2 regions of the Streptomyces sp. enrichment culture genome follow, and region 2 is predicted to be linked to the other one. Evidence: predicted binding sites of a transcription regulator. Region 2 holds the regulator's gene; the other holds the start of a gene.
What was found. Region 2 encodes HspR, which represses chaperone genes until heat shock. Its sites were predicted from a motif close to TTGAGNNNNNNNNNCTCAA; they were not measured.
Positions count from the first base shown of each region.

Region 1: lon (endopeptidase La) is a predicted target of HspR. The motif match lies at 2,993-3,011, and genes of this name have one in related genera.

Region 1 is NZ_OZ186847.1:2,953,629-2,959,591, forward strand. Features, by position in the region: gene ACSU6L_RS12330 (nitrate- and nitrite sensing domain-containing protein) at 1-256, opposite strand, end outside; gene ACSU6L_RS12335 (hypothetical protein) at 613-1,401, shown strand; gene ACSU6L_RS12340 (tetratricopeptide repeat protein) at 1,500-2,876, opposite strand; gene lon (endopeptidase La) at 3,034-5,457, shown strand; gene ACSU6L_RS12350 (lysozyme) at 5,528-5,963, opposite strand, start outside.
Region 2 is NZ_OZ186847.1:4,061,567-4,067,529, reverse strand. Features, by position in the region: gene dnaK (molecular chaperone DnaK) at 1-1,408, shown strand, start outside; gene grpE (nucleotide exchange factor GrpE) at 1,405-2,076, shown strand; gene dnaJ (molecular chaperone DnaJ) at 2,113-3,288, shown strand; gene ACSU6L_RS17525 (heat shock protein transcriptional repressor HspR) at 3,294-3,746, shown strand; gene ACSU6L_RS17520 (PA14 domain-containing protein) at 3,843-5,963, opposite strand, start outside.

The sequences.
Region 1 (5,963 bases), 1.1 Mb from region 2:
CGAGGGCGAGGGCGTCCTGGGTCTGCCCGGCGAGGGTCACCAGGTCCTGGGTGTCGCTCGCCTGCCCGGCGGCGGCGAGCACGGACGGGGCTCCCGCGCCGGCGATCGCGGCGGCCACCACGGCGACGGCCACGATGAGGCGGTTGCGTACGTGGGTGGGGCGGCCCTTTCCGACGGGGGTTTGCTCCGCTGCCCCCTCGGGGGCCGTCTGCCTGCCTGTGCGCCGAGGCCGCTTCTTCTGCACCGGTGCTCGCATTCCTGACTCGTGTACCCGTGGACCCGGGTGACGCACCGTCAACTGGCACGTACTCCCGGTACAGTTCCCGACCCTCCCAGTGCCGGTGGGCAGGGGTCGCGCATCGCCCGACCCGCCACCCGAAGGAGTGAACCCCGGACCGGAGTTGGCGGGCAAGTTGCTCCGGTCCGTGCGACGGCCTTGCGCGGCGGGCCGGTTGGACGTCTGCGGCAGGCTTTGACAGTATTCGCCGCCACGTCTTCCCGGACCGCGCCAATCCACCCCAAACCCGGCTCCTGACCTGCGACGGTTCGACGATCGGGCAACCGATGCCGGGCTTTCGCGAAGCTTGTGAAGGGGTCGTGCAGACTGACTGGATGCGTACGGAACTTGTGTCGGTGCCCGGCGATCACGCCCGCCCCAACGAGGACTTCGCCAGTGTCGGAGTTCCCGCTTCCGGACAGGGCGGTTGTCTGGTCGTCCTGGATGGGGTGACGCCGCCCAGAGGCGGAACCGGATGCCTGCATTCCGTCCCTTGGTACACAACACGACTTGGCGGGGCGCTGACCGAACTGACCGTTTCACTACCGGATGTTCCGCTGCCGGACGCGCTGTCCCTCGCGATCGCGCGTACCTCCGAGACCCACGCCGAAACCTGTGACCTTTCTCACCCGCGTACCCCACAGGCAACCGTGGTTCTCGTCCGCTGGACCGAGGAGACCGTCGACTACCTGGTCCTGTCCGACTCCGCCCTCCTCCTGGAGTCCCCCGGTGGCGCGATCTCCCCCGTTCTCGACGACCGCCTCGCCCGCCTCCCCCGCGAGGCCCTCACCTCCGACGCCGCCGTCGACGCCACCCTGCGCAACAAGGAGGGCGGCTTCTTCACCGCCGCGGCGGACCCCGCGGTCGCCGCCCGCGCGGTCACCGGGTCCGTGCCCCGCGATCGGGTCGTCTCCCTCACCGCCCTCACCGACGGCGCCACCCGCTGGACGGAGAAGTTCCGGGAAGGCGACTGGGCCGACCTGCACACCGCCGTCCGCAAGAACGGTTGCCGGTGGCTGGTCGACCGCGTACGCGCCCTGGAGGAGGCGGACCGGGAGCGGCGGGCCCACCTGGGCCGCGGCAAGACGCACGACGACGCGACGGTGGTGTTGGTGGAGTTCTGAGGCAGAGGTGCTCGTGGAGTTCCGAGGCGGGGGTGCTCTGGGGTTCTGATGCGGGGTGTTCTTGGAGCAGCCGGGGGTCGGGGCGGCGGGGCCCGGGCTCAGAACGGAGGCTCGTAGCCCTCGCGGGGGCGGGCGGCCTCCCGTCGCCGTATCGCCTCCTCGCGCTGGGCGGAGATGGCGGGCATGGCGGCGACGGCCTCGGCGGGCCGGCCCTGCCCGATCAGGAGCTCCGCCAGCTGCCAGAGCGACCCGGACTCCGCGGTGCGGAGCAGGTCGGCGGCCTCCTCCACCCGGCCGTCCTGCTCCAGCAGCCAGGCGACGACCGACGCCTGGCCGGCGTACTCGTCCGCCGGCAGCGCGGCGGCTTCCGCCAGGGCCTCCCGGAGCCGTCCCGCCTCCCCCAGCAGGCGCAGCCGGGTGGGCCGGACCCACCAGGAGTGCTCCTCGACGTACTTCTCACCGAGCCCGTCGAGGAGTTCCAGCGCCCGTTCCGGCCGTCCGTCCTCGATCAGCAGGCTCACGATCCATTCGAGGTGGTTGCCGCAGTCGAAGTACTCGAAGGTGGGCCGTCCCACCTCGACGGCGTCGTCGATCCGGCCCTGCCGGCCGAGCAGGTCCACGAGGGCGCCGCGGTGGCCGGGGTGGTCGGTGGCGTCGATGAACTCGCGCAGGACGGCCTCGGCCTCGTCCGCCCGCCCGAGGTCTTCCAGCGCCTTCGCGTAGTGGCCGAGGGCTGTGGTCGCGTGCTCGCCGGTACCGAGGGCGCGCAGTTCCTCGATCCGGCCATGCCGGGCGAGCAGTTCGGCGTACGCGGTGAGCGTGTTCTGGACGAGGTAGCGCCGCGCGGCGACATCCTCCCCGAGGATCCGGATCGCCTCGTCGGCACGGCCGGCGCGTTCCAGCACCCGGGCCTGCAGCGCCTGCGCCTCCCAGGCGGGGTCGTGGCACCGCCCTTCGGCCCGCGCCCGCCTCACCCGCTCCGCCAGTGGGGCGATCAGTTCCAGGAGGCGCTCGTCACGTCCTTGCCCCTCGGTCATCTCGACCAGTGACGACAGCAGCCACGACTCCTCGACGTGCGGCGCGAGCACGTCGATCGCCTCGTCCACCCGCCCGGCTCTGACCAGCAGCTCGGCGAAGTCCCGGCAGACCCGCCCCGACTGCCGCCCCTCCTCGTCCGGGCGCACCAGCTCCAGCGCCTCGTCCACCCGCCCCCACTGGAGCAGGACCTCGGCGCGCAACCACACCGCCTCCCGCCAGCCCACCGCGACGAACGGCTCCAGGACGGCCCAGGCCCGCTCGAACTCCCCCGCCCGGCACAGTTCCCGCACCGCGGCCTCGGCGCAGAACCACTCACCACGCTCCCGCGCGGCCTCGATCACCAGATCGAGATGCCCGCCTTCGAGCAGCAGTCTCACCGTCCTCGGAGGGAGGCCGCCGTAGTTGGAGAACTGCCATTCGAGGTCGTCCAGCTTCATGTCCGGATCATAGGGACGCCCACTGACAACGCCTCCTTCCGTTGATCGCTCAGAGCGAACAGCGGCCGGGGAACAATCAAGCTCTCCCAAGCATTGAGTCGGCATAGCTCAACTCATTGAGTCCTCATAACTCAACTTGACTGCCGAAGGGGAGATCATGGCTGCTGAGTCCACGGCGTTCACACCGCTCACCCTGCCTGTGCTGCCGCTCGACGACGAGGTCGTGCTGCCCGGGATGGTGGTACCGCTGGACCTCAATGACACCGATGTACGGGCCGCGGTGGAGGCCGCCCAGGCCGCCGCGCGGGCGGAACCGGGCAAGCCCAAGGTGCTCCTCGTGCCCCGCATCGACGGGACCTACGCGAGCACGGGCGTCCTCGGCACCGTCGAGCAGGTCGGCCGGCTGGCCGACGGCGACCCGGGCGCCCTGATCCGCGGGCGCGGGCGGGTGCGGATCGGCGCCGGGACGACCGGGCCGGGCGCCGCGCTGTGGGTCGAGGGGACGCGGATCGACGAGAGCGTGCCCGAGCCGCTGCCGGGGCACGTCACCGACCTGGTCAAGGAGTACAAGGCCCTCGCCACCGCCTGGCTGAAGAAGCGCGGCGCCTGGCAGGTGGTCGACCGGGTCCAGGCCATCGACGACGTCTCCGCGCTCGCCGACAACTCCGGGTACTCCCCGTTCCTCACCACCGAGCAGAAGGTCGAGCTGCTGGAGACCGCCGACCCGGTCACCCGCCTGAAGCTCGCCACCCAGCAGCTGCGCGACCACCTCGCCGAGCAGGACGTCGCCGAGACCATCGCCAAGGACGTCCAGGAAGGCGTCGACAAGCAGCAGCGCGAGTTCCTGCTGCGCCGTCAGCTGGAGGCCGTCCGCAAGGAGCTGCGCGAGCTGAACGGCGAGACGGAGGGCGAGGAGTCCGACGACTACCGCGCCCGCGTCGAGGCCGCCGACCTGCCGGAGAAGGTGCGCGAGGCCGCCCTCAAGGAGGTCGACAAGCTGGAGCGGGCGAGCGACCAGTCGCCCGAGGGCTCCTGGATCCGCACCTGGCTGGACACCGTCCTCGAACTGCCGTGGAACGAACGGACCGAGGACGCCTACGACATCCAGGGCGCCAAGGCCGTCCTCGACGCCGAACACGCCGGCCTGGAGGACGTCAAGGAGCGCATCACCGAGTACCTCGCGGTGCGCAAGCGCCGCAGCGACCGAGGCCTCGGCGTCGTCGGCGGGCGGCGCGGCGGTGCCGTGCTGGCCCTGGTCGGCCCGCCCGGCGTCGGCAAGACCAGCCTCGGCGAGTCCGTCGCCCACGCCATGGGCCGCAAGTTCGTCCGGGTCGCCCTCGGCGGCGTCCGCGACGAGGCGGAGATCCGCGGCCACCGCCGTACGTACGTCGGCGCCCTGCCCGGCCGGATCGTGCGGGCCGTCAAGGAGGCCGGGTCGATGAACCCGGTGGTGCTCCTGGACGAGATCGACAAGGTGGGCTCCGACTTCCGCGGCGACCCGGCCGCGGCGCTCCTCGAAGTCCTCGACCCCGCGCAGAACCACACCTTCCGCGACCACTACCTGGAGGTCGAACTCGACCTGTCGGACGTCGTCTTCCTGGCCACGGCCAACGTCCTGGAGGCCATCCCCGAGGCGCTGCTCGACCGGATGGAGCTGGTCCGGCTCGACGGCTACACCGAGGACGAGAAGGTCGTCATCGCCCGCGACCACCTGGTCCCGCGCCAGCTGGAGCGCACCGGGCTCGGCGCGGACGAGGTGACCATCGACGAGAGCGCGCTGCGCAAGCTCGCCGGCGAGTACACGCGCGAAGCGGGGGTGCGTACCCTGGAGCGGTCGGTCGCGCGGCTGCTGCGCAAGGTCGCCGCCCAGCACGAACTGGGCGAGCGGGAGCTTCCGTTCACCATCACGGACGCGGACCTGCGCGATCTGATCGGCCGCCCGCACCACGTGCCCGAGTCCGCCCAGGACCCGGCGGAGCGGCGCACCTCCGTGCCGGGCGTGGCCACCGGCCTGGCGGTGACGGGCGCCGGCGGCGACGTGCTCTACGTGGAGGCGTCGCTGGCCGACCCGGAGACGGGCGCGGCGGGCCTGACCCTCACCGGCCAGCTGGGCGACGTGATGAAGGAGAGCGCGCAGATCGCCCTGTCCTTCCTCCGCTCCCACGGCGCCGAGCTGGAACTCCCGGTCGCCGACCTGAAGGACCGCGGCGTGCACATCCACTTCCCGGCGGGCGCCGTTCCGAAGGACGGCCCCAGCGCCGGCATCACGATGACGACCGCCCTGGCGTCCCTCCTGTCGGGCCGCCTGGTCCGCACGGACGTGGCCATGACCGGCGAGGTCTCCCTGACCGGCCGCGTCCTGCCCATCGGCGGCGTGAAGCAGAAGCTGCTCGCCGCGCACCGCGCGGGCGTCACCACGGTGATCATCCCGAAGCGCAACGAGCCCGACCTCGACGACGTGCCCGCCGAGGTCCTGGACAAGCTCGACGTCCACACCGTCACCGACGTCCGCCAGGTCCTGGACCTGGCCCTCGCCCCCGCGACGAACACCGCGGAGCCCAGGGTCCCGGCGGCGGCGTGACGGACGCCTCCGGATGAACGAAGGCCCGGGTCCCGTGAGGGAGGCCCGGGCCTTCGCCGTACGACGGGGATCAGCCGTTGGCCAGGGCCTGCACCCGGTCCAGCGCCCCGTTGAACCAGTCGTGGTCACCCACGGTCGGACCGGTGGAGGTGTACTGCCACATCGTGTAGTACGCCCATCCCGCCGGCAGCTCCCCCACCGTCGACGCGTACCGCGCGATCCACAGCGGGTTGTACTGGGCGAAGCCCGCGTAGTTGCCGGTGCACTGCTTCCACCAGCTGGTGGCGGTGTAGATGACGGCGTCGCGGCCGGTGCGGGCCTTGTAGGTGTTCAGGAAGTCGCGGATCCAGGAGACCATCGCGGTCTGGGACTTGCCGTAGCAGGCGGCGCCGTAGGGGTTCCACTCGATGTCGAGGGCACCGGGGAGCGTCCTGCCGTCGCGGGACCAGCCGCCGCCGTTGTCGACGAAGTAGTTGGCCTGGGCGGCGCCGCTGGTGGTGTCCGGG
Region 2 (5,963 bases):
CATCGTCAACGAGCCGACGGCCGCCGCCCTGGCGTACGGCCTCGACAAGGACGACCAGACGATCCTCGTCTTCGACCTCGGTGGCGGTACGTTCGACGTCTCGCTGCTGGAGATCGGCGACGGTGTCGTCGAGGTCAAGGCCACCAACGGTGACAACCACCTCGGTGGTGACGACTGGGACCAGCGCGTCGTCGACTACCTGGTCAAGCAGTTCCAGTCCGGTCACGGCGTGGACCTGTCCAAGGACAAGATGGCGCTGCAGCGTCTGCGCGAGGCCGCCGAGAAGGCGAAGATCGAGCTGTCCTCGTCCACCGAGACCTCGATCAACCTCCCCTACATCACCGCCTCCGCCGAGGGCCCCCTGCACCTCGACGAGAAGCTGACCCGCGCCCAGTTCCAGCAGCTGACCGCGGACCTGCTGGAGCGCTGCAAGACGCCGTTCCACAACGTCATCAAGGACGCCGGCATCTCCATCAACGAGATCGACCACGTCGTCCTCGTCGGTGGCTCGACCCGTATGCCCGCCGTCGCCGAGCTCGTCAAGGAGCTGACCGGCGGCAAGGAGGCCAACAAGGGCGTGAACCCGGACGAGGTCGTCGCCATCGGCGCCTCGCTCCAGGCCGGTGTCCTCAAGGGTGAGGTCAAGGACGTCCTGCTCCTCGACGTGACCCCGCTGTCCCTCGGCATCGAGACCAAGGGCGGCATCATGACCAAGCTCATCGAGCGGAACACGACGATCCCGACCAAGCGGTCCGAGATCTTCACCACCGCCGAGGACAACCAGCCGTCCGTGCAGATCCAGGTCTACCAGGGCGAGCGCGAGATCGCGGCGTACAACAAGAAGCTCGGCATGTTCGAGCTGACCGGTCTGCCGCCGGCGCCGCGCGGCGTCCCGCAGATCGAGGTCTCCTTCGACATCGACGCCAACGGCATCATGCACGTGACCGCGAAGGACCTGGGCACGGGCAAGGAGCAGAAGATGACCGTCACCGGCGGCTCCTCGCTGCCGAAGGACGAGGTCGACCGCATGCGCGAGGAGGCCGAGCGCTACGCGGAGGAGGACCACAAGCGCCGCGAGGCCGCCGAGACCCGCAACCAGGGCGAGCAGCTCGTCTACCAGACCGAGAAGTTCCTCAAGGACAACGAGGACAAGGTCCCCGGCGAGATCAAGACCGAGGTCGAGGCCGCCGTCGCCGAGCTGAAGGAGAAGCTCAAGGGCGAGGACACCGCCGAGATCCGCACCGCCACGGAGAAGGTCGCGGCCGTCTCCCAGAAGCTGGGCCAGGCCATGTACGCCGACGCCCAGGCCTCCCAGGCGGCCCCGGGCGGCGCTGAGCAGCCCAAGGCCGACGACGACGTGGTCGACGCCGAGATCGTCGACGACGAGCGCAAGGACGGTGCCGCGTGACGGAGGAGACCCCGGGCTTCGAGGAGAAGCCCGACGTCCCCTCCGGCGCCACCCCTGACGACGCCGAGCCGAAGGCCGCCGCCTCCTCCTCGGAGGAGGGGGCGGCCCCGGCCGGGGACGCGAACGAGAACGCGGGTCTGGTTGCCCAGCTGGACCAGGTGCGCACCGCGCTCGGCGAGCGCACCGCCGACCTCCAGCGGCTCCAGGCCGAGTACCAGAACTACCGCCGCCGGGTCGAGCGCGACCGGATCGCGGTCAAGGAGATCGCCGTCGCGAACCTCCTGACCGAGCTCCTGCCCGTCCTCGACGACATCGGGCGCGCGCGGGAGCACGGCGAGCTCGTCGGCGGCTTCAAGTCGGTGGCGGAGTCGCTGGAGACCGTGGCGGCCAAGATGGGCCTGCAGCAGTTCGGCAAGGAGGGCGAGCCCTTCGACCCGACGATCCACGAGGCCCTGATGCACTCGTACGCGCCGGACGTCACGGAGACGACCTGCGTCGCGATCCTCCAGCCGGGGTATCGCATCGGCGAGCGCACCATCCGCCCCGCGCGGGTCGCCGTCGCCGAGCCCCAGCCGGGCACGCAGACGGTCAAGGCCGAGAACTCCGAGTCCGGTGCGGGCGCGGAGAAGGCCGACGACAAGGAGAACGGTGGCCCGGAGGAGGGCTGACGTTATAACGCACGCAGGAGAGGAGGGACGTCGGGGATGAGCACCAAGGACTTCATCGAGAAGGACTACTACAAGGTCCTCGGCGTCCCCAAGGACGCCACCGAGGCCGAGATCAAGAAGGCGTACCGGAAGCTCGCCCGCGAGTTCCACCCGGACGCCAACAAGGGCAACGCCAAGGCCGAGGAACGCTTCAAGGAGATCTCCGAGGCGAACGACGTCCTCGGCGACCCCAAGAAGCGCAAGGAGTACGACGAGGCCCGCGCCCTCTTCGGCAACGGCGGCTTCCGGCCCGGCCCCGGCGCCGGCGGCGGATCGTTCAACTTCGACCTGGGCGACCTCTTCGGCGGCGCCCAGGGCGGCGGCGGGGGCGGCGGCTTCGGCGGAGGCCTCGGCGATGTCTTCGGCGGCCTGTTCAACCGGGGCGGGCCGGGCACCACGCGCACCCAGCCCCGGCGCGGCCAGGACATCGAGTCCGAGGTCACCCTGAGCTTCATCGAGGCGATCGAGGGCGCCACCGTCCCGCTGCGGATGTCCTCGCAGGCACCGTGCAAGGCCTGTTCCGGCACCGGCGACACGAACGGCACACCGCGCGTGTGCCCGACCTGCGTCGGCACCGGCCAGGTCGCGCGCGGCTCCGGCGGCGGCTTCTCACTCACCGACCCGTGCCCGGACTGCAAGGGCCGCGGTCTGATCGCGGAGCACCCCTGCGAGGTCTGCAAGGGCAGCGGCCGGGCGCAGTCGTCCCGCACCATGCAGGTGCGCATCCCGGCCGGGGTGAGCGACGGCCAGCGGATCCGGCTGCGCGGCAAGGGCGCGCCGGGCGAGCGCGGCGGCCCGGCGGGCGACCTGTACGTGGTCGTGCACGTCAAGGACCACCCGGTGTTCGGCCGCAAGGGCGACAACCTCACCGTCACCGTCCCCGTGACCTTCGCGGAGGCGGCGCTCGGCGGGGAGGTCCGGGTGCCGACCCTGGGCGGCCCGGCCGTCACCCTGAAGCTGCCCCCGGGCACGCCCAACGGGCGCACCATGCGGGCGCGGGGCAAGGGCGCGGTCCGCAAGGACGGGACGCACGGGGATCTGCTGGTCACCGTGGAGGTGAGTGTCCCGACGGAGTTGTCGGGGAAGGCTCGTGACGCACTCGAGGCGTATCGCGAGGCGACCGCGGGCGAGGACCCGCGGGCGGAGCTGTTCCAGGCCGCGAAGGGAGCATGAGTCTGATGGACGGCCGTCGACGCAATCCGTATGAACTGACCGACGAAACCCCGGTCTACGTCATCTCGGTGGCGGCCCAGCTCTCCGGCCTGCACCCGCAGACGCTGCGCCAGTACGACCGCCTGGGCCTGGTCTCCCCGGACCGCACCGCGGGCCGGGGCCGCCGCTACTCGGCCCGCGACATCGAACTGCTCCGCCAGGTGCAGCAGCTGTCGCAGGACGAGGGCATCAACCTGGCCGGCATCAAGCGCATCATCGAACTGGAGAACCAGGTCGCGGCCCTGCAGGCCCGGGTCGCCGAGCTGCAGTCCGCGCTCGACGGCGCGGCGGCGGCCATGCGCCAGCGCGAGGCCGCGGTGCACGCGTCGTACCGGCGCGACCTGGTCCCGTACCAGGAGGTCCAGCAGACCAGCGCGCTGGTGGTGTGGCGGCCGAAGCGCCAGCAGCAGTCGGACTGACCGGGCGGCGAACGCGTCGAGGGGCCCGGAGGATACGTTCCTCCGGGCCCCTCTCGCGTCTCGCGACGGGTCAGTTCGTTTCCGTCTCGCGTCCGGTCAGAGCCAGTCGTCCCAGATGCCGTAGGCGTCCTCCTGGACGACCTTCTCGTTGCCCTCCGGGTCGATGTAGACCGCCCGGTAGTAGTACAGGCCGAGCCGGTCCTCGTGCACCGTCCGGTCCATGTGGAACTGCGGGTCGTCGACCTTGCCCGTGGCGAACAGGGTCCACGTCCCGGCGGCCGGGTCCCACTTCTCCCAGCGGTAGTCCGTGTGGTTCTCGCAGGGCATGTCGTAGATGGTCTGCCCGCAGCGGACGTAGAGCTCCGGGTACTGGTCCTGAGTGACGTCGGTCGCGGTCCAGCCCGGCGGCCGGGTGTCGGGCAGCGTCACCGAGATCTCGGCGGGGTGCAGGACGTCGATCGGCTCGTCGTCGTACTGGAGCCGACCGTCGCTGGCTGCCACCTTGTACACGTGGGCGGCGCCGTCGGGGACCGTCGGGCAGATGATCTCGGTGGCGGCCATGGAGCTGCTCCTCCAGCAGTTCTCCTCCCAGACCGTCTCACCGCTGTCCGGGTCCTTGACGCCCTGCCACACGTGGTAGCCGGTGACGTCGTCGTCGGCGGTCGGCGGGGTCCAGGTCAGGCGGACGCCGAGCGGGATGTGCTCCGCGGCCAGGTTCTCGACCGGTGCCGGGCGCACGGTGTCCGGCGTGGTCGCCGTGGCGGCCGGGCCGGGCTGCGACTCCTTCCCGTACGGGTCGACGGTCACGATGCGGTACTCGTACGTCGTCTCCGAGTTGCCCTGGACGTCCCAGCAGGTGCCGTTGATCTGCTTGCGGGCGGAGTAGGGGGCGTCGTCGTCCGCCCACGTCACGTAGACGGCCGGGGCCTCCAGCGGCTTGTCGTACGAGGAGTTCGGCTTGCACTGGTCCACGACGGCGCTCTCACCGGTCGCCGGGTCGGTGCGGACGATCCTGTACTCAGGGAAGGGCCCCTCGTCGATGATCCACGGGTCGACGCTGCTCCAGGAGACCATTACGCCTTCGCCGAACCTGTTGGCGGTGGTCTTGAACGCGGGGATCGCCTCCGGCCGGTCGGCCATCTTCAGCGTGATCTCCACCGGCTTGGCGGCGTTGCCCTTGGCGTCCACCGAGCGCACCGCGTACCGGTAGCTGTCGGCGACGGCGGCCACCTGGCGCGGCACCACGTCGGTCTCCGTGGTGGTGCCCCCGCCGGGCAGCGCGTCGACATGACCGCCGGTCGCCGGGTCGTACTGGACGACTCGGTAGGACGCGGCCCCGGTGACGGGCGACCAGACCAGGTGCGGAACGCCCTCCCGGTACTCGACGCGGACGTCCGCGACGGGGGCCGGCGGGGTCAGGTCGGGGGTGGTGAACGTCGTGGCGGCCGAGTACGCCGACCAGTTCCCGGCGGCGTCCCGGGCCCGGCCCCGGTAGGTGACCTTGCTGCCGTCGGCCGGGTACCCGGTGTCGCAGATCGCGCCCTTGGCGCCGGAGTAGACGGTGCTCCAGGTGTTCGTGGCGGCGTCGAGCCGCTGCATCTCGTACCAGGCGATGTCGGCGGCGTTCGCCGCGGTGGTGACCAGCTGCGGGGCCGCGTAGGGCTGGTCGGGCGGGCACGCGTCCCACTCGACGAACGGCGCGGCGGGCGGCGTCTTGTCGATGGTGGTGACGAGCTGGTCGGCGCTGCCGCCGGAGACGTTGCCGGCTTTGTCGACGGCGCGCACCTCGTAGTAGTAGGAGGCGCCGGTCTTCGGCAGGGTGGAGTCGGTGTACGAGGTGGCGGTCGTCGTCGCCAGCGGGGTGGCGGGGTAGGACGCGCCCTTGAGTCGCCGGTAGACGCGGTAGTTCGCGAGGTCCATCTCCTTGTTCTTGGACCAGGTGAACTTGGCCTTGCCGGTGGCGTTGTCGTAGGTGACGGCCCCGCCGGTCGGTGCGAGCGGCTTGACCTTGTCGACGGTGGCGGACGTGCGGGGCGTGTAGGCGAACTTGACGTTCGCGGTGCCGGTCCAGTTGACGAAGTCGACGCGCAGGGTGTGCTTGCCGGAGGGGATGGTGACGTTGACGGTCTGCTTGGCGGTCGTCGACACGTTCTTCCACAGGTCGACCTTGCGGGTGCCGTCGAGGTAGACGCGTACGCCGTCCTGGGCGGAGGCGGT